Regions from separate parts of the Halobacillus sp. AWM4_238 genome, predicted to be linked through region 2. Evidence: riboswitches for the same ligand, from Rfam matches in the RefSeq annotation. Region 2 holds a riboswitch; each other region holds the start of a gene.
What was found. A riboswitch is a leader RNA that binds a small molecule or an ion and turns the genes downstream of it on or off. The one in region 2 is predicted to bind S-adenosylmethionine.
Positions count from the first base shown of each region.

Region 1: it holds a riboswitch for S-adenosylmethionine, as region 2 does, so the genes downstream of both, metK (methionine adenosyltransferase) here and ACXACN_RS11775 (acetyl-CoA C-acyltransferase) in region 2, are expected to answer to the same signal.
Region 3: it holds a riboswitch for S-adenosylmethionine, as region 2 does, so the genes downstream of both, ACXACN_RS06240 (methionine ABC transporter ATP-binding protein) here and ACXACN_RS11775 (acetyl-CoA C-acyltransferase) in region 2, are expected to answer to the same signal.

Region 1 is NZ_JBSWSY010000002.1:1,956,097-1,962,267, reverse strand. It holds gene pckA (phosphoenolpyruvate carboxykinase (ATP)) at 1-1,023, opposite strand, end outside; SAM riboswitch class I at 1,915-2,024, shown strand; gene metK (methionine adenosyltransferase) at 2,306-3,502, shown strand; gene ACXACN_RS10065 (gamma carbonic anhydrase) at 3,565-4,077, opposite strand; gene ACXACN_RS10060 (lysophospholipase) at 4,133-4,909, shown strand; gene ACXACN_RS10055 (tetraprenyl-beta-curcumene synthase family protein) at 4,966-6,006, shown strand; gene mnmM (tRNA 5-(aminomethyl)-2-thiouridylate-methyltransferase MnmM) at 6,033-6,171, opposite strand, start outside.
Region 2 is NZ_JBSWSY010000002.1:2,311,743-2,317,913, reverse strand. It holds gene ACXACN_RS11785 (thiolase family protein) at 1-115, opposite strand, end outside; gene ACXACN_RS11780 (acetoacetate--CoA ligase) at 115-2,058, opposite strand; gene ACXACN_RS11775 (acetyl-CoA C-acyltransferase) at 2,079-3,233, opposite strand; SAM riboswitch class I at 3,304-3,411, opposite strand; SAM riboswitch class I at 3,481-3,585, opposite strand; gene ACXACN_RS11770 (cell wall-binding repeat-containing protein) at 3,862-5,289, opposite strand; gene ACXACN_RS11765 (hypothetical protein) at 5,753-5,971, shown strand.
Region 3 is NZ_JBSWSY010000002.1:1,212,232-1,218,402, forward strand. It holds gene ACXACN_RS06210 (Ger(x)C family spore germination protein) at 1-540, shown strand, start outside; gene ACXACN_RS06215 (serine hydrolase) at 565-1,038, opposite strand; partial or broken gene ACXACN_RS06220 (serine hydrolase) at 984-1,115, opposite strand; gene ACXACN_RS06225 (3-ketoacyl-ACP reductase) at 1,202-1,924, shown strand; gene ACXACN_RS06230 (MetQ/NlpA family ABC transporter substrate-binding protein) at 2,111-2,935, opposite strand; gene ACXACN_RS06235 (methionine ABC transporter permease) at 2,956-3,618, opposite strand; gene ACXACN_RS06240 (methionine ABC transporter ATP-binding protein) at 3,578-4,621, opposite strand; SAM riboswitch class I at 4,715-4,819, opposite strand; gene ACXACN_RS06245 (iron-containing alcohol dehydrogenase family protein) at 4,964-6,034, shown strand; gene ACXACN_RS06250 (FAD-binding oxidoreductase/lyase) at 6,039-6,171, opposite strand, start outside.

The DNA of each region.
Region 1 (6,171 bases), 360 kb from region 2:
GGCGTTCGGATGCCCGGCAATACTTGGTTGTACGATATTGTCGATATGCTCTAATGGATAAGCGGCTCTTGTATTTTCTGTCAGACTTGTGTCGTTGTAGTCAGGCTGATGAGTTTGTGGGTCCAGCACGACATTTTCCAGAACAGAACCAAAGTGAATGGCGTCAAAGATTTGAGGTTCCTTTTCGTGAGAAAGGTTAATGCATTTCGCGTAACAGCCACCCTCTATATTAAAGATTCCGTAGTTTGACCATGCATGCTCATCATCACCAATCAACCTGCGTTGGGGATCGGCGGATAATGTTGTTTTTCCTGTTCCTGAAAGGCCGAAGAATAATGCTACATCTCCTTCCTTTCCTACGTTTGCTGAACAGTGCATAGGCAGGACATTCTTCTCGGGAAGGATATAGTTCATGACGGAGAAAATGGACTTTTTAATTTCTCCCGCATATTCCGTTCCACCGATTAATACGATTCGGTGTTTAAAAGATATCATGATGAAAGCTTCTGAATTCGTTCCATCAATTTCTGGATTAGCTTTGAAGGTTGGAGCTGACACAACAGTAAACTCTGCTTCATGATTATCTATTTCTTTTTCATCCGGTCGAATGAACATCTGCTGTGCGAAAAGATTGTGCCAGGCGAACTCTGTAAGTACTTGAAGAGGCAGACGATAGCGTTCATCCGCTCCTGCATAGCCTTTAAATACAAATAGTTCATTCCGTTCTTTTAAGTAATCCAATACTTTATGATATAGTTTTACAAATGTTTGATCATCGATGGGCTGGTTGACAGCTCCCCATTGAACTTTATCTTTCGTCACATCATCCTGAACGATGAATTTATCTTTCGGAGATCTACCCGTATAAGTACCCGTCGTTGCCTGGATGGCCCCTTTTTCTGTCAGGGTACCTTCATTGCGGTATAGAATCATTTCCACTAAGTGTGGAACAGATAGCTGATGGTGGACATGTTCTTGGGCAAGTAATAGATTCAGTTCAGACATTTGATTAATGGTACTCATATGCGCCGACCCGCCTTTGCATTTAATTATGATCAACCTAATGTGAGATTAGTATAACACATTGAATTCATTCGTCCATACTGTACATGAAAAAGCTTACATTTTATTTATTCTGAATAATCAATCATAAAACCTACCCATTTGTACAAGAATCTGGCAGGATTCTGTAAGACTTGATTTCGAGACTTTTGTTAAGTTGATGGGGGCTGCGGGGAATGACTCGCTTTCCGCGGGAGCGCGGTGAGCCTCCTCGGACTACGTCCTGTGGGGTCTCACCAAGCACTCTCTTCCCGCAGGAGTCTCGCCATTCCCCTCCGCCCCTTTGCCATGGAAGTCTCTCTAAATCACTTCTGGAAAAATCAGCATGTATAATTGAATAAAGAGAAGAATATTAACACTTCCACGTCGGGTACTCAGGACGTAAAAGCTCGATCCATAGCGCTTCATACCTTCGTAGGAAGGGTGTTCTTTATTACATCGGTGTTGCTGGCATATGGAAGTTAACATCCTCCACTCCTTGTAGGTAAGCAGCTTAGTCCGGAAGTAGTTTCGAGATCCTCTTAAGGTCAAGGGGCGGATGGAAACGGTGAGACTCTTATGGGACGTGTGGGACAGGTGAGACCCAGGAAGGCCTAGCCTGAGGAGGCTCACCGCCCGCCCCATGGAAAGCGAACTGTTTCTCGGAGACCCTAAAATCTTACAAACATCTCGAAACTGAATCTTCCACAAACGGGAGCTTGTATGGATTAACTAGTTTTTGTTTTTTTTATTGAAAAAAGTGTTCTAATACTATATGTTCATTTCCTTTAAACGTTTACGAATAGGTTGGAAGAGATGGAATTCAATTGACATTAAAAAGCGTTTTCGATACGATAACGAAGAACGGATACTCTCTTATCCAGAGTTGGTGGAGGGACAGGCCCTTTGAAACCCAGCAACCGTCATGGACATGACACGGTGCTAACCTGAAGCAAGGAGTGATGCTCCTTGGACGATAAGAGCGAAAGGAAGCAGCCCCTTTCCTCGAATAGGAAAGGCTTTTTCTTTTTTTAAGGCACTTTTACCAACAGGTGGATGAGTTTTACCGACCTTCCCAGAATGAACCTGCCTTTTAATAAGAAATATTCGAACAGGTAACCCTGTGGATATTCCTATGTAAATGCTCCATTGGTTGTGAAAAGAGGCAACATGCAACATATATGAAACTTATAATAGTTTCTGCACATACTGGTAAAGAGTTCCGTCTAATACTTTGTACTTACAGAAGGAGGAGTTTTTAAGAATGCCTGCAAACCGCCGGTTATTCACATCAGAATCTGTTACGGAGGGACACCCGGACAAAATTTGTGATCAGATTTCTGATGCGATTTTAGATGAAATTTTAAAAAACGACCCTAACGCGAGGGTTGCATGTGAGACAACAGTGACAACGGGACTTGTACTGGTTTCCGGTGAGATTAGTACAAATACTTATGTAGATATTCCATCCATCGTCCGTCAGACGATTAAAGATATCGGTTACACTCGTGCTAAATACGGGTTTGATGCAGATACGTGTGCTGTTCTGACAGCGATTGATGAGCAGTCTCCTGATATTGCAGGTGGCGTGGATGTCGCTCTAGAATCCCGCGAAGGGAAAATGAGTGATGATGAGATTGAATCGATTGGTGCAGGAGACCAGGGATTGATGTTTGGTTTTGCTAACAATGAAACCAAAGAGTTGATGCCTCTGCCAATCTCCTTAGCTCATAAACTATCTAAACGGCTATCGGACGTAAGAAACGATGGGACACTCGATTATCTTCGTCCAGATGGGAAGACGCAAGTGACGGTAGAGTACGATGAGAACGATCAGCCAGTGCGTGTCGACACGATTGTTATTTCTACCCAGCACGCAGAAGAAGTGACGCTTAAGCAGATCCAGGAAGATTTGAAAAAGCATGTCATTGAGCCGATTGTACCTGAAGGATATATTGATGAAGCAACGAAATATTTTATTAACCCGACTGGACGTTTTGTTATTGGTGGTCCACAAGGGGATGCCGGGCTAACCGGAAGAAAGATCATCGTGGACACATATGGGGGTTATGCTCGACATGGCGGGGGAGCTTTCAGTGGTAAAGACGCTACGAAAGTGGACCGCTCTGCTGCATATGCTGCTCGTTATGTTGCGAAGAATATCGTAGCTGCAGGACTTGCCGATTCTGTAGAAGTTCAGCTTGCTTACGCGATCGGGGTTGCTCAGCCTGTTTCCATCGCCATTAACACAAACGGAACAGGTACAGTTTCTGAGGAGCAGCTAGTAGAAGCTGTACGTGACCTGTTCGACTTACGTCCAGCAGGCATCATTAAAATGTTGGATCTGCGTCGTCCGATCTATCGCCAAACGGCTGCTTATGGCCATTTCGGCCGTACAGATGTGGAGTTCCCTTGGGAGCGCACAGATAAAGCAGAAGAATTGAAGGCACGCTGCCAATAAGAAGAAAAAACCGTTCCAAACCTTTGTTTGGAACGGTTTTTTTGATTGGACGGGCACAACCATTATCCTCGTTGTTCTTTATAATATTGTCCTTTTTCTACATAGCTGTTTCTTATACGGTTCAGTTCCTTTATATCCTCTTCATTCAGTTCTCTTATGACTTTGGCAGGACGACCGAAGGCGAGAGTATTTGGAGGGATCACTTTCCCTGGAGGGACAAGGCTCCCGGCACCGATGAACGCTTGTTCTCCAATAACAGCACCATCCAGAATAAGAGACCCCATGCCGATCAGTGCGTTTTGTTTTACATGAGCAGAATGAAGCGTGACCTGATGACCAACGGTGACCCCATCTTCAATAATTAAAGGTTGGTCGGGACTTTGATGCAAGAGACTCAAATCTTGGATGTTGGTATTCTTGCCAATATGTACGGGAGCAACATCTCCCCTGATGACAGTCTTGAACCAAACACTGGCGTTTTCTTCAATGGTTACATCCCCTGTGATCACAGCGTCCTCTGCAATGTAGGCGGTCGGATGTATGTCAGGTATCTTTCCTTTATATTCGCAAATCATGAAAAACCCCCTTATACTATTATTGATAGTATAGCAGAAGAAAAGAGGGGAAATTGTGAAGAAAGTAGAATCAGTTAATGATCGTGCTACGGTTGTGCTCGTTCATGGAGCCTTTGAACACTCAGGGCGGTATCATGGACTGGTGGACCAACTACAAAAGGATGGGTTCTCTGTTATTTATGGAGATCTGCCAGGTCAAGGGCGCTCCTCAGGAAAGAGGGGGCATATTCGCTCGTTTGAGGATTATGTTAATACCATTATGATGTGGATCCAACAAGCAGACCCCAACAAAAAAATCTTTTTGATGGGGCATAGTATGGGTGGCCTTGCCGTTGTAAGGACGATGGAGATCGCACAACCGAATGTAGATGGTGTCATTCTTTCTTCTCCTGCATTAGGACTTTTGAAAAAGGCGAGTCTCCCCTTGGAAGTCCTTTCCTCTATTTTAAACACGTTCATTCCATCATTAAGAATTAAGGCCCCGCAGGATCCCGAATATATCACTCGTAATAAGGACAAAATTATAGAGTTTCAACAAGATCCTTTGATTATAGATAAAGTCTCTGTTCGCTGGTATCGTGAGTTTCAAAAAGCGACGAGAGAGGCGTTTTCTGATATCGAGCGTTTTCCTGATCTGCCATTACTAATGATGCAGGCCGAAGAAGATTATATGGTGAAGATCGAGAGCACAGCCGAATGGTTCGGTAAAGTTCCGGTAAAAGAAAAAAGGTATAAACAGTGGCCGGGCCTCTATCATGAAATATATAATGAGCCTGAATGGAAAGATGTCTATCAGCACACGCTATCCTTTTTAGAGGATCATCTAAAGTAAATCGGTGAGGAGGATTTCTTTTGACACGTGCAGTCCCAGGTAATGCCGTCTTTTTGATGTACAGAGTATACCGAAATATTTTTCCCGCTGTTCACAACGAATTATCTTACTGGATCGAGAAGGCGAAATCGATTCCTAACGAAGAACTTAGAAGTCAGGCTTTGGCAAGCATAGAAGAAAAGACGTTTCACTGTGAAGGTGGATCGATCTACTCCGTCCTTTCACGGGGCAACGATAAACAAACCATCCGCTTCATCGTTGCTTATCAAACCATTAGTGATTACTTGGACAACCTCTGTGATCGTAGCACCTCCATGGACCCGGACGATTTCCGCATGTTGCATGAATCAATGATTGACGCGCTAACTCCGGGGAATCCATTACAGGACTATTACCAATACCGGGAGGAGCAGGATGATGGAGGGTACCTTCATGACCTAGTGAGGACATGCCAGCAAGTTCTTTCAGAAGCGGAAGATTACCCAACCGTTAAGCAGCAAGCGGTAAAGTTAGGGAAGTTGTATGGGGATTTGCAAGTGCATAAGCATGTGATTGAAAATGAAAGGATTCCCAGACTGCAAAATTGGTTCAAACGCTATCAAGAGGAATGGCCAGAACTGAGCTGGTATGAGTTTTCGGCGTGTACAGGATCTACCTTAGGGATTTTTTGTCTTGTTTCCTATACGTTGAGTGGAAAGATGAACCCATCGTTATCCAATCAGATTGAAAGAAGTTATTTTCCTTATATGCAGGGATTACATATCTTGCTCGATTATTACATTGATCAAGAGGAAGATAAAAAAGAGGGGGATTTGAATTTTTGTTCTTACTACGACCATGAAGATGAAATGAAGAGACGTTTCAGGTACTTTGTTGAAAGGACGCACGAGGAAATCCAAAGGCTTCCAGATGCACCCTTTCACCAGATGATCCATGAAGGTCTTGTTGGTATGTATTTAGCTGATCGTAAAGTAGGCAGGCTTTCCAATGCTAAAGGCTTTGTGAAAGAGATGTTGAAAGTGAGTGGCAAAAAAGCAACATTCTTTTATTACAATACAAAGATGTACCATAAATTAAAGCCTGGTCGGGAGTTATAAGCGACCAGGCTTTTGTGTATGAATTTTTAAGAGAGCTTCTCGATCGCTAAGATAAATGGGGGAGTTCTCTTTTTATTAATGAATCCGTAATGAAGGACTTGGTAGAGCTTAGAATCCAACTCAGACACATAGTCCACAATGGCGTCTTTTTCTTCGGTTCCCCCG
Region 2 (6,171 bases):
GGATGGCGAGACGGACGGATTCTGCAATCAAACTTAAGGTTGTTTTTCCTTTTGAATAACGGACGGGCTTCAGTTCAGCGATGCCGGTGATCGCCCCTTGGGATTGAGTTGCCATTACAAGAACTTCCTTTCTGATAGCTGACGAAATGCTTGTAAACTAGATGGATTTCGTAGAGATGCTTCGTTTTTCACTTCTTCTCCTAAAGCGGCTGTTTTCGCTGCTCCTTCGACTCTTTTTCCATTGATGGTATGGGGGATTTCCTTCACTTGATAAATTCGCTTCGGTACGTGGCGTGGAGAAGCTTTTGTCCGGATTTGCTGGCGTATTTCTTTTGCCAAATCATCCGTCAAATGTTCGGTGACTACACAAAGAACGATTTCTTCATCATGATCTTTCGGTAATCCGAACACGACGCTATCTTTGATTTCTCTGATGTGATCCACGACACCGTAAATTTCAGCCGTACCGATGCGGACGCCGCCTGGATTCAATGTCGTATCGGCACGTCCATAAATGATGAACGATTGGTCAATGGTTTGTTCGGCCAAGTCCCCGTGTGTCCAAATTCCTGGTCGTTTGGAAAAATAACTCTTCCGGTAGCGTTCCTCTCCACCTTCACCGAAAAAGGTGAGCGGCATGCTTGCGAATGGTTTGGTGCACACGAGGTCGCCTTTTTCTTCATAGACGGATGCTCCTCGCTCATCCAAAACATCCACGGCCATCCCTAATGCTTTGCATGCGATTTCCCCACGTTTCAGAGGGTGAACCGGAGAGCCCATCACAAAACATCCGATGATTTCTGTTCCGCCGGAAATGGAAGCGAGGAACAGATCCTGTTTGATGGTTTTATAAATCCAGTTGTATTGCTCAGGAGCTAAGGGAGCCCCGCAGGAGAGTAGACTTTTCAAAGAGTCGAGCGAATGACTGTCTTTCAGATCCACTCCGGATTTCATCAAAGTATCCAAATACTTAGGACTTGTGCCGAAATGGGTGATGCCGACCTCATCCGCAATGTCCCACAAATGGGTGAGGGAATCCGGCCTTACGGGAGAGCCGTCATACAGTAGGATGGTCGCTTCACTGGCTAACCCTGAAACGAGCCATGGATACATCATCCAGGCGGTATTGGTGTACCAGAACAACACGTCATTTTTCTGAACGTCACAATGGAGCTGGTGCTCTTTGACATGTTGCAAAAGCGTCCCGCCAACAGAATGGACGATTGCTTTCGGGAGTCCCGTCGTTCCGGATGTATATAAAATATATAAGGGATGATGAAAAGGAACAGGGTGGAACGTTGGCTGTAATGCTTCATTGCTGCAAAGCTCATCCCAGGAAAGAGATTCAATTCCTTCAATATCAGACTCCCCTCCGAACGTGACGAGTGCAGATAGTCCTTCAAGACGCTCCGTCGTCTGCTTGATTTTGTCCTCGATATCGAATGTCTTCTGCTTATATTGATAGGAGAGAGTAGCGAGCAATACTTTCGGTTTTACCTGACCAATGCGGTCGACGATTCCTTTCGTTCCGAAGTCAGGGGAACAGGAGGTCCATGTCGCCCCGAGCGAGGTCGTCGCAAGCAAGGCCGCCAACCCTTTAATATTATTCTGGGTAACTCCGGCCACACAATCGCCTTCCTTTACCCCTAATCGCTTTAACCCTTCCTGAGCTTTGGCAACGGATTGTTTTAGCTCTTGTAAATGAATGCTTCGTTGAACGCCTTCCTCATTCGCTTCATAGGCAACTACCCGGTCAAGGGAACCGCGCAGCAGGTTTTCAGCGAAATTCAATCGTGCTTCTGGAAACCATGTACTATCTAGCATCGAAGGGCCGGGGACAAAAACACGATCGCCCTTATCTCCGATGATCCCTGCGTAATCCCACACGGCTGACCAGAACTCAGAGAGATGGGAAACGGACCAGCGGTGGAAACGTTCATATGGGAAAAGTGGCTGCTCGGTATATTCAGCAAAAGCTTTAATATGGGATTGTTCAATTCGTTGGCTCGATGGCTCCCATAGGTAAGGGGAGCGCTGAGCTGTGGTCGTTGTAGTCAATGGATTCGTCTCCTTTCGATTTAGGAATGAGGAACTTCAATCAATAGAGCCATTCCCTGTCCACCCCCGCCGCAAAGGGAAGCGATGCCTTTACCTCCGCCGCGACGTTTCAGTTCATGGGCAAGGGTCAACACGAGCCGGAACCCTGTGCCACCTAAAGGGTGACCAAGAGCGATCGCTCCACCGTTGACATTGATCCGGTCATAATCGATGCCAAGCTCCCGGCAGCTGGCGATTACGACACTGGCAAAGGCTTCATTGATTTCAAACAAATCAATATCCTCTGTCGTCAATTGATGTCTGTCTAAAAGTTTTTGAATCGCTTGCGATGGTTTGGTTTGCAAACTGGCATCTGGTCCTGCAACCTCTGACCAATCGATGATTTCTGCCAGCGGATTCTGTCCGATTGACTCAGCTTTTTCTTTTATGGTGACGATGCCCACACTGGCTCCGTCCGTCATCTGTGAAGCATTGCCTGCTGTAATCGTGCCTTCGTTGGAAAAGGCGGGGGTGAGGCTGGATAACTTTTCAACTGTCGTTCCTTTGCGGATGCCCTCATCTTCCTCGAGTAATCCAGAAAAAGGAGCGATTTCAGGTTGGAACCATCCTTTTTCCTGAGCGTTCGCTGCTCGTTGTTGGGAAAGGGCAGCATACTCATCCTGTTCCTCTCGACTGATTTCGAAGGAGCGGTTTTTTTCATCGGTAAGAGCTCCCATCGACACATCGCTCAAGGCGCACCATAAACCGTCGTTCAGTAAGGTGTCTTTCAGCATGCTATGACCAAGTCCGGAAGAAGCGCGTACAGGAGCGGTATGAGGAGCGTTTGTCATCGAGTCGAAGCCACCGACGATATATAATTCTCCTTCGTTATATTGCAGTCTCCGAGAGGCATCCGCGATTGTGGCGATTCCGCCTAAGCAAACATTGTTCAATGTAATGGCAGGTGTACCGATATCGACCCCAGCCTTATAAGCGACTTGCCTGGCAGGGTTCTGGCCACCCCCAGCCTGTATCACCTGGGCTAGCAGCACACCATCTGCTTGTTTGGCTATCGGATTTTTCTCTAATAAAGCGTTTAGCGCGTGCGATCCAAGTTCTGTTGCGGATTTCTTTTTCAAGGCCCCTTTCCACTTTCCGAACGGGGTACGGATGCCATCTAGAAGTACGGTAGTCATCTATGTAACAACTCCTTTTTTAAAATAGACAGAGCCCTCTTCACAAAAATAAGAAGAGGGCTCTTGGCTCTTCTTATCTTCCAGGATCATCTCCTGCAGGAATTAGCACCTTTTCAAGCGGTTGCTTGATGGTTGCCGGGCGTCAACGGGCCAGTCCCTCTGCCTCTCTGGATAAGAATCATTATTCAATTGGAACATATAAAACCTCTCTATCAATGAGATAGAGAGGTTTAGAGATTCAGGAAATCTCTTATCTTCCTGAGCGTTCACTCAGTAGGATTTGGCACCTTGCTATACATATAGCGGTTGCCGGGTTTCACAGGGCCAGTCCCTCCACCTCTCTGGATAAGATGTTCTTTCGTTATTTGGTTAAGTGCCATGTTAGCAAGGGAAAGGATGGGTGTCAATGGATTTTGTAGAAAAGTGTGAAAATTTATATTATTTATGTACTTCAGGAGGGCATAGACATAGCTTTTGGTATCAATGGTGTTGAGGTTGACTTTGTCATGAGGATTTTTGAGTAGGTCACTGACTTTCGTTGTCCAACTTCTAGAAGGAGATTTCCTTTACCCACAAAAAAACATCCCCAAGCGCATGATTGCCTGCTTGGGGATGTTTTATAGTTTTCTTATTCGAATAACTCTAAAATCTCATCTTCAACATTTTCGCTGACAGCTGCCTTGCCACCAAGAATAGTAAAGTAATAGGTTTCGTTCTTAACGAAATAATCTTTCACTTCTGTGGCAAGGGAATCAGAAGGAGTCAGCAGTAACGGTTCACCATATGTGTAAGCGGCTCCTGCAAGAGCGTCAGCAAAATCCTCTCCAGTAGCTACGTTCACAAACATTGGGTCTAGTTCGAAGTGCTCAGCTATAGCAATGGATGTGCTGTATCTGTTTTTTCCTGAAATACGTTCTGGATCTGGGAGTTGAGCAAAAACTTTTTGATCTACAACACCTTCGCCACCTACGACATAGGTGAAGTCGTAATCTTTAATGGCTTGTTTCGTTGAATCAGGGAGTTTACTTTTTTCTGTTAATAAGATCGGCATCATATTCATGCCGGCCACTGGGGCAATGGAAAGGGCATCAGGAAAGTTTCTTCCGTAAGCGATCACAGCTCCTTCACTAGGCGGAAGTACTTCGGCAATGGCCGTTGCAGTCTCATACCGATCAGAACCTGAAATCCTTTCGACATCCAATCCTAATTTCAAAAGGGCATTTTCTACTTCTTTGGAAATAGCACCCGTACCACCAAGGATCGTAACAGACTTAGCATCTAACACATCAATCGTTGATTTCGTAATCTGTGGCAGAGTGTTTTTTCTAGTCAAAAGGATGGGAGCATCATAGTAGGAGGCAAGTGGTGCACCTGCAAGGGCATCGGGAAAATCTGCTCCTGTAGCCAGTATGATATGTTCGCTTGGATACCCACCGCTACGACGTACGGCGATTGCTGCTGCTGTATGATAACGGTCTTCCCCAGAGATGCGATCGATGAATGGCTCCTCTTCAAAAATGAAAGAACTCAGCATATACGATTCCCCATTATTTAGGTTAGCTGAATCGGAAGCCTCTAAGTAATAGATCCCTGGATTCACAGTAAAACCACCCGCATATCCATACTCATCACTATCTTCAAAGTAGCTTGCTACTTCTTCGCCAGTGGAGTCATAAACGTTTACATTAAGCTTCATGTTTGTTTCTTCTTCATCAATAGAGAAGAGGGACACAGAGAGGTCTACTTCCTCATCTCCATTGACTTCGAGCTTATAATAATCTTTATCATTCTTTGAAAATTGGCCAATAGCGATGTCCTCTAGGGTAATCAGATTGGCTTGAGCCATTGTGTTATTCGGCTCTTCCTCTTCAAATTCTCCCCATTCATTATAGCCAAGCAGTTCCACTTCCTGCGCGTTAGGAACCTGCTTTTGTTTCTTGAAATCTTCCAAACTTTTAAATGATGTTTCGCTTGTTGCAAGGACTGGAGTGGTGATGATTGTAGACGTCAATAGAGCAGCAACTGTAAAACCGATGATTTTTTTCAACTGTTTCATTTTCCCCTTTACTTTTTTCTAGACTTAAGATTCACAGCAACATTTAACCGCTTCCTTTACCTCTCTCATCACCTTCCGTTCGAGTTCACTAAGAGGATTATAAACCAGCCTTCAAGGTAAATCTATTGATTTCTTTTGACAAATAATGACAACGAATAATCTGGCATTTTACACTACTAAATAATAGTGCCAAAGGGGCTGGCAATCTTTTTTTATCCGTTTTTTCATTACGTAAGTACTATATGGTGTAGTTCCAAAGTGAGTTTGTCTCGTTCCTCTTAAAAACTCTTTCTTGGAGCATCTGATCTTCTGTATGTGAGCAGGAATTTGGAAGGATGATGTAGTAAATAATATAGACAAGAATCTTTTATTCTTGTTTTCTTCCGTTCCTCACCTTTTAATGACTAAAAAGAGATTGTCGGGTGAAATGTGCACAAGACTATGAAGTTAAGGGGGCATACACATGGCAGAAGTTTCTTCAATGAAGCAAGCCGTAGATGTATTACGTAAAAAGGGACTTTCCAAGCGGGAGATCTTGTCGAATGTAGATAACAGTCATTTTCCGTTTGAGGATGAAGAAATTGTGATGACCTTTATTGATCTTCAGATTGAGTGTTCTTCTGATGAGGAATTTAACAAGTTGGTCGCTTATTTATATGGATTTAGCTCGAACGTATCATAGGTGGTTCCAATCACATTTTCAATAAATATCGGTCAGCCCCGATATCCGAGGTAACAACAATTAGAGAATCAGTTTTTAGTGAGTGGTATCGGACTGATTTTCTTACATGCCTATTTATACTAAGGAAGGTCAGCCCTGATTTCCAGGACTGACCTTCTTCAACTTTTTTGTTATGAATTTAAAGTGTATGAAAGGTGTAA
Region 3 (6,171 bases), 1.1 Mb from region 2:
AAATCATCAGGAGCAGGAATCATCGAAGCGGAGAGTTCTAAATATGTAGGCTGGATTAATGTTGAAGATATCGAAGGCACTCGGTATTTGGACAATACAGTCCAAGGCGGATTTTTATATTTAGACGAGGAAGCTGTTGAAGACGGCCCAATCATCCTTGAAATTAAAGGGTCAAATACAAAATATAAGACAAAGGTGAGCGGAGATCAATTGGATATGACAATTCAAATTGATACATCCACGGTACTAGCTGAAGACTGGGGTTCCGGAAGAGATGTTTATAGTACCGGTTGGAAAAAAGAGATTGAAGAGGCTGCAAAAAAAGTCATCCAAGGAAAAGTAGAGCGCATGCTAGAACTCGCCCAGCAGGAATATCAAATTGATTTTCTCGATGTATCGAAATGGGTAAACATACACGAACCGAAGTATTGGGAGAAACACGAAAAAGACTGGAATGAAATCTTTCCTGACGTGAATTTCAAAGTGGAAGTAGCGATTGAAATCACAGACTTCGGCACTCAAAACTTCAATTCAGAATAAAGTGGAGGTCTCCCTCCACTTTATTTATGACATAAAAAGCTCTTCGACACCTCTGACGATCTCAAACGCTCCTGAACCATGATTGGAAACAACCGTCACCATCAGCTGATCATCCGGGTATACGCAGGAATGGAATCGGACCCCTGGATCATATCCCATGACATGATAAACGATCTGATCGTTCACATCATCCAACCAAAGCCCGTATCCGTATGAAATGCCCTCTTTAACGTTGACATGTTTTGTGAGCATCCGTTTGGTATGTTCTTCCCCTACCAGTCTCCCATTCAATAACGCCTCCCAGAAAATCATCATATCCTCCGCTGTCACAAACGCTCCCCCATCAGCACCTCCTACGACCGCAACAGCATACACGTTCGTCTTAAACGAACCATCTTTTTCGATGTACCCATAGCGGTGTTGGCTGACAGCTGGTCCAGACGTTAGTAACCCGAATGCTCCATTCCTGCAGCCTTGAAGATGTGTTCTGTCACATATTCTGTAAAGGTTTGGTCCGTGACTGCTTCCACAACCAATCCTAAAACGATGAACCCTGCATTATTGTACCAAAAGGAAAGTCCGGGAGGTAAACGCTAACTTTTGCTTTCAAAAACGGAAACCCGTAAACTTTAAATGGAAAACACGTAAAGGAGTGAGGAGCATGGCACAAGAAATCAATGGAAAAATCGCTTATGTAACTGGTGCTGGACGAGGCATTGGCCGAGCTACGGCTTTGCAACTGGCGCAAGAAGGGGTTCATGTCGGACTGATTGCCCGGACTGAAAGCCGTCTTCATGAAGTGGCCGAGGAAGCACGTTCTTTTGGGGTAAAGGCTTCTGTCGCTACTGCTGATATATCTGAACTCGATCAAGTTGAAAGGGCTATCCAACACCTGCAGGAAGAGCTTGGAGATGCAGATATCCTCATCAACAACGCAGGCATCGGTGTGCATGGAAAGTTCCTTGAACTTGAGCCTGACGAGTGGAAACGAACGTTTGAAGTGAATGTTTTCGGTACATACCACGTCACAAGAGCGGTCCTCCCGATGATGATGGAAAAGGACAACGCAGACATCATCAACATCTCTTCAAGCAGCGGCCTCAAAGGCACAGCTGGGTCCACCGCTTACAGTGGTTCCAAGTTCGCCCTGCAAGGCATGATGGAAGCACTCATGCAGGAATTGAGAAGGGAAAACATCCGCGTCTTCACCTTGAATCCGAGCCTCGTCGCTACAGAACTTGCGTTAGGTGAAGATATGGAAGGTCAGGATAAAGAGAAGTACATGCAGCCGGAAGATCTCGCTGAATATATGGTCGCGCAATTGAAGTTGCATCCGCGTATCTTCATCAAGCAGTCGCTTCAGTGGGCGACAAATCCTTTTTAATCATCAAACGAAGTGAGCCTGTCTTCAGGTTCACTTTTTTACGTCATGTGCTCGCAAGCCTACCCGTGCGTTTCAATCTGTGCTTCAGGCATGTATATCACGAGGAAGCGATCAACCTATCCTTTTAATCCCTTAGTTAAAGGAAGACATAAAAAAAGACTGACGCAAGCACGTCAGCCTTTTCCTTTATTCTTTCATCCATTGTGGCTTACCGAAACCTTTGAATTCCTCATCGATAATTTTCTCAAATTCGTCTGACTCTACAACCTCTTTGATATCCTTCACAAACTGAGCATCGAGGTCCTCCGTCTTGACGGCAACACGGTTACGGTAATCATCAGGCATGTCCTCCAATGCTAGTGCATTCAGAAGGTCCATCCCCGCAGCCAGTGCATAATTTCCTGGAACCATCGACAAATCCTCGCTATCAACAAGACGTGGCAATTGTCCTGCTTCTACTTCAACAAACTGAATGTCTTTTTTATTGTTCGTAATATCTTTTAAAGAGGCGCGCAGCGGGTCAACATTGTCGTCCACTTCCACCAGTCCTTCATCTTCCAGCACAATGAGAGCGCGTGCAAGGTTGGTCGGATCGTTGGGTACCCCCATCGTGCTTCCATCTTCAATACTTTGAATATCTTCATATGTATTGGAATAGATCCCCATAGGAGCTGTAGGGACGATGATGACTTCAGACAAGTCCAAGTCGTTTTCCTTCGCGAATGACTCTAAGTAAATTTTATGCTGAAAAAGGTTGGCGTCCAAATCCCCATTTGCAAGCGCCTTGTTCGGTTGTACATAATCCGTGAATTCTTTGTTCGTCACTTCGTACCCTTTTTCTTCTAATAACGGCGCAATCGCCTGTGTGACCATATCGCTATAGGGCCCAGAAGTCGCGCCAAAACGGATGGTATCTTTACCAGAAGCATCTGCACTTCCTTCCTCTTCTCCGCAAGCAGCGAGAAACGCGATGGTTAATAGCGTGGCACATAACAAGATGGTTTTTTTCATGAGAGAGTTCCTCCTATTTTTTAGTTCTTCTTCACAGTCTTAGCAATATAGTCGCCTGCGTATTGGACGATTTGGACGAGGACGATCAGCAGGATGACGGTCGTAAACATGACGAAGTTATCGTATCTGTAATACCCATAACGAATCGCCAAGTCTCCGATTCCTCCACCTCCAATGGCCCCTGCCATTGCGGAATACCCGATCAAACTGATGGCAGTGATCGTCAAGCCACTAATCAGTCCCGGTTTAATTTCTGGGAAAATGATATCCTTGATGATCAGCCATGGGGAGGCTCCACAGGCGATGGCCGATTCGATCACTCCTCGATCAATATCGCGGGCGGATGATTCCACAATTCTTGCATAAAACGGAATCGCAGCTACAGAAAGAGCTACAGACGCTGCTACAGGGCCCGTCGTTGTTCCGATTAAAAAGTTGGTAAAAGGAAATAAGAACACAAGCAAGATAATGAAGGGAACCGACCGGATCAAGTTCACGACAACGCCAACAATGCTTTTGACGGTTCTATTCTCCAGGAACAAATCACGGTCGGTCACAAACAGGAGCAACCCAAGCGGAAGACCTGCAATCAGAGCGACCACCAATCCGATCCCTACCATGATCAATGTTTCCAAAAACGATTTATTCAGCTCTGGCCATAAGTTGATCAGCTGTTCCATCATTGTGCAACACCTCCACTTCTCCGAGCTTTTGTTTCAGTTCTTCAATGGCTTCCTTTACGACGGGTTGCCCTCCTGTTAATTCCATCACAAAGGTGCCTAGAGCTTGCTCCTGGATATAATCGATCTTTCCATGGAGGATGTTCGCCCGTACGCTTGATCCTTTCAGTAAATCTGAAACGATCGATTCATTCGCAGAATCACCCTTGAACCTCATATGTACAATGGTGCCTTTACTTCTGGAAATGATGTGTTCGGGGATCTTAAAGTCGATGACCGTTTTTATAAAACGCTTGGTGAGTTCGTTTTCAGGAGCTGCAAAGATGTCGTATGTCGCCCCCTGCTCTACGATCTTCCCATCTTCCATGACCGCACAGCGATGGCAGATTTCTTTTACAACCTCCATCTCATGGGTGATCAACACAATGGTCAGTCCAAGTTCGCGGTTGATCTTTTTCAGTAAGCTCAAAATGGACTGTGTTGTGTTAGGATCGAGAGCTGACGTAGCTTCATCACACAGGAGCACTTTCGGATCGTTGGCGAGAGCTCGGGCGATGCTCACGCGTTGCTTTTGACCGCCACTCAATTGAGCAGGGTACGCTTCAGCTTTATCTGACAAACCGACGAGGTCCAGCAATTCGTGCGCCTTCCTCTTTCTTTCCTTCCGATTCACACCTGAAGCTTTAAGAGCGAAAGCGACGTTGTCTAAAACCGTTTTCGCCATGGCCAGGTGAAATCCCTGAAAGATCATCCCGATCGACTGTCTCGCCTTTCTCAACTCCTTGTTTTTTAATGTCATGAGATCGATTCCATCAACAAGGACTCTCCCACTCGTCGGGCGTTCCAAGATGTTCATGCAGCGTAACAGGGTACTTTTTCCTGCCCCACTATAACCGACGACACCAAAGATCTCCCCTTGTTCGATATCCAATGAAACGTTGTCGACGCCAATGACGTTCCCTTCTTTGGAAGGATAAACTTTACTCAGTTGTTCCAATGAAATCATGGGCTTCCCTCCTTTTCCTATGTATCCATAAATGATTGACCTACAAAAAACTCTCCCCCTTTGCGGGAGAGAGTTTCGCGTGTAATAGCCAAACTCTTATCTCCCAGAATCGATTCATTCTGTAGGAATTAGCACCACTCCTTGCGGAAGGTTGCTGTGATGTCTACGGGCCATACCCTCAATCACTCTCGATAAGATTTTTTGTTTATGGTTTTACACTTTAACGCATGTGAGAGGGTTTGTAAATAATTTTCTCAATCTTTTAAATTATAGAATATTATCATTGACATCTCATTTTATTAAATGGATAATGATGGGCATATCTGTGTAGGAGGGATTCCGATGGAGCCGATCAATGTTCAGGGAGCACCGAATATCTATCGCTGTGAACCGGGCATTTTGAAACAATTACCAGAACTACTTCAGGGAGAGAAATTCAAGCATGGAACCATCATCCACGGGGAAAATTCATGGGCGATGGCGGAATCGTACATGCCTGACTTTCCATTTGCTGTCGACACCATTTTGTATGGTGGAGAATGCACGCATCAAGAAGTAGAGAGAATCGGGAAAGAGATGAATTCCACGGATGTCCTCATTGGGGTCGGAGGCGGAAAAATTCTTGACCTCACGAAGGCGTGCGGAGAATCGCTTGATCTTCCGGTCATCCTGATCCCCACATTAGTATCCAATTGTGCCGCTTGGACACCTTTAAGTGTGTTCTATGATGAACATGGGAATTTCCTTGAATACACCATTTTCAAAAGAAGTACATACATGGTCGTGGTTGACCCCGATATGCTCGTCCATTCACCCGTAGAATACCTTCGTGCAGGGATCGGTGACACGATTGCCAAATGGTATGAAGCAGACGTTTTGACGAGACATATAGATAAAAAACCACTTCCTCTGGAGATCGCTCTTCACGCAGCAAAGATGTGTCGGGACGTCCTTTTTGAGGAGGGGACCGAGGCTGTTCGTGCTCTTGAAAATCTTGAACCGAATACGGCTTTTACACGTGTGACAGAAACGATCATCCTCGCTGGTGGTATGGTGGGAGGTTTTGGAGATGGTTACGGAAGGATCTCTGGTGCCCATTCCATTCATAACGGGTTAACAAAAGTACCAGCGACGAAAAGGTTTTTACATGGTGAGAAAGTAGCCTATGGAATCCTTGTCCAGCTGGCCCTCGAAGGGAAAATAGAACAAATCAAGAAACTCGTTCCTTTTTACCAATCCATGCAGCTGCCTTTATCATTGAGTGACCTTCACGCGTCTTCACTAGAAGATGTGGAAACGATTTCTCACTATTCCACCCGGCAAGGCGAATCCATTCACCTCATGAGGATCCACGATCAATCAGATGTGAAAGATGCCATCTATATAGTGGAAGAAAGCTTAGCCTCCCGGTAGAAGGCTAAGCTTTTAGTTTGCGGGCCAAATAGATTCCGCTTGCCGCCGCTTGAGAAAGGGAGTGCGTATCTCCTGAACAGTCCCCGATCAAATACAAGCCAGGGATTTCCGTTTCAAAATGGGCATCTGTGAAAATT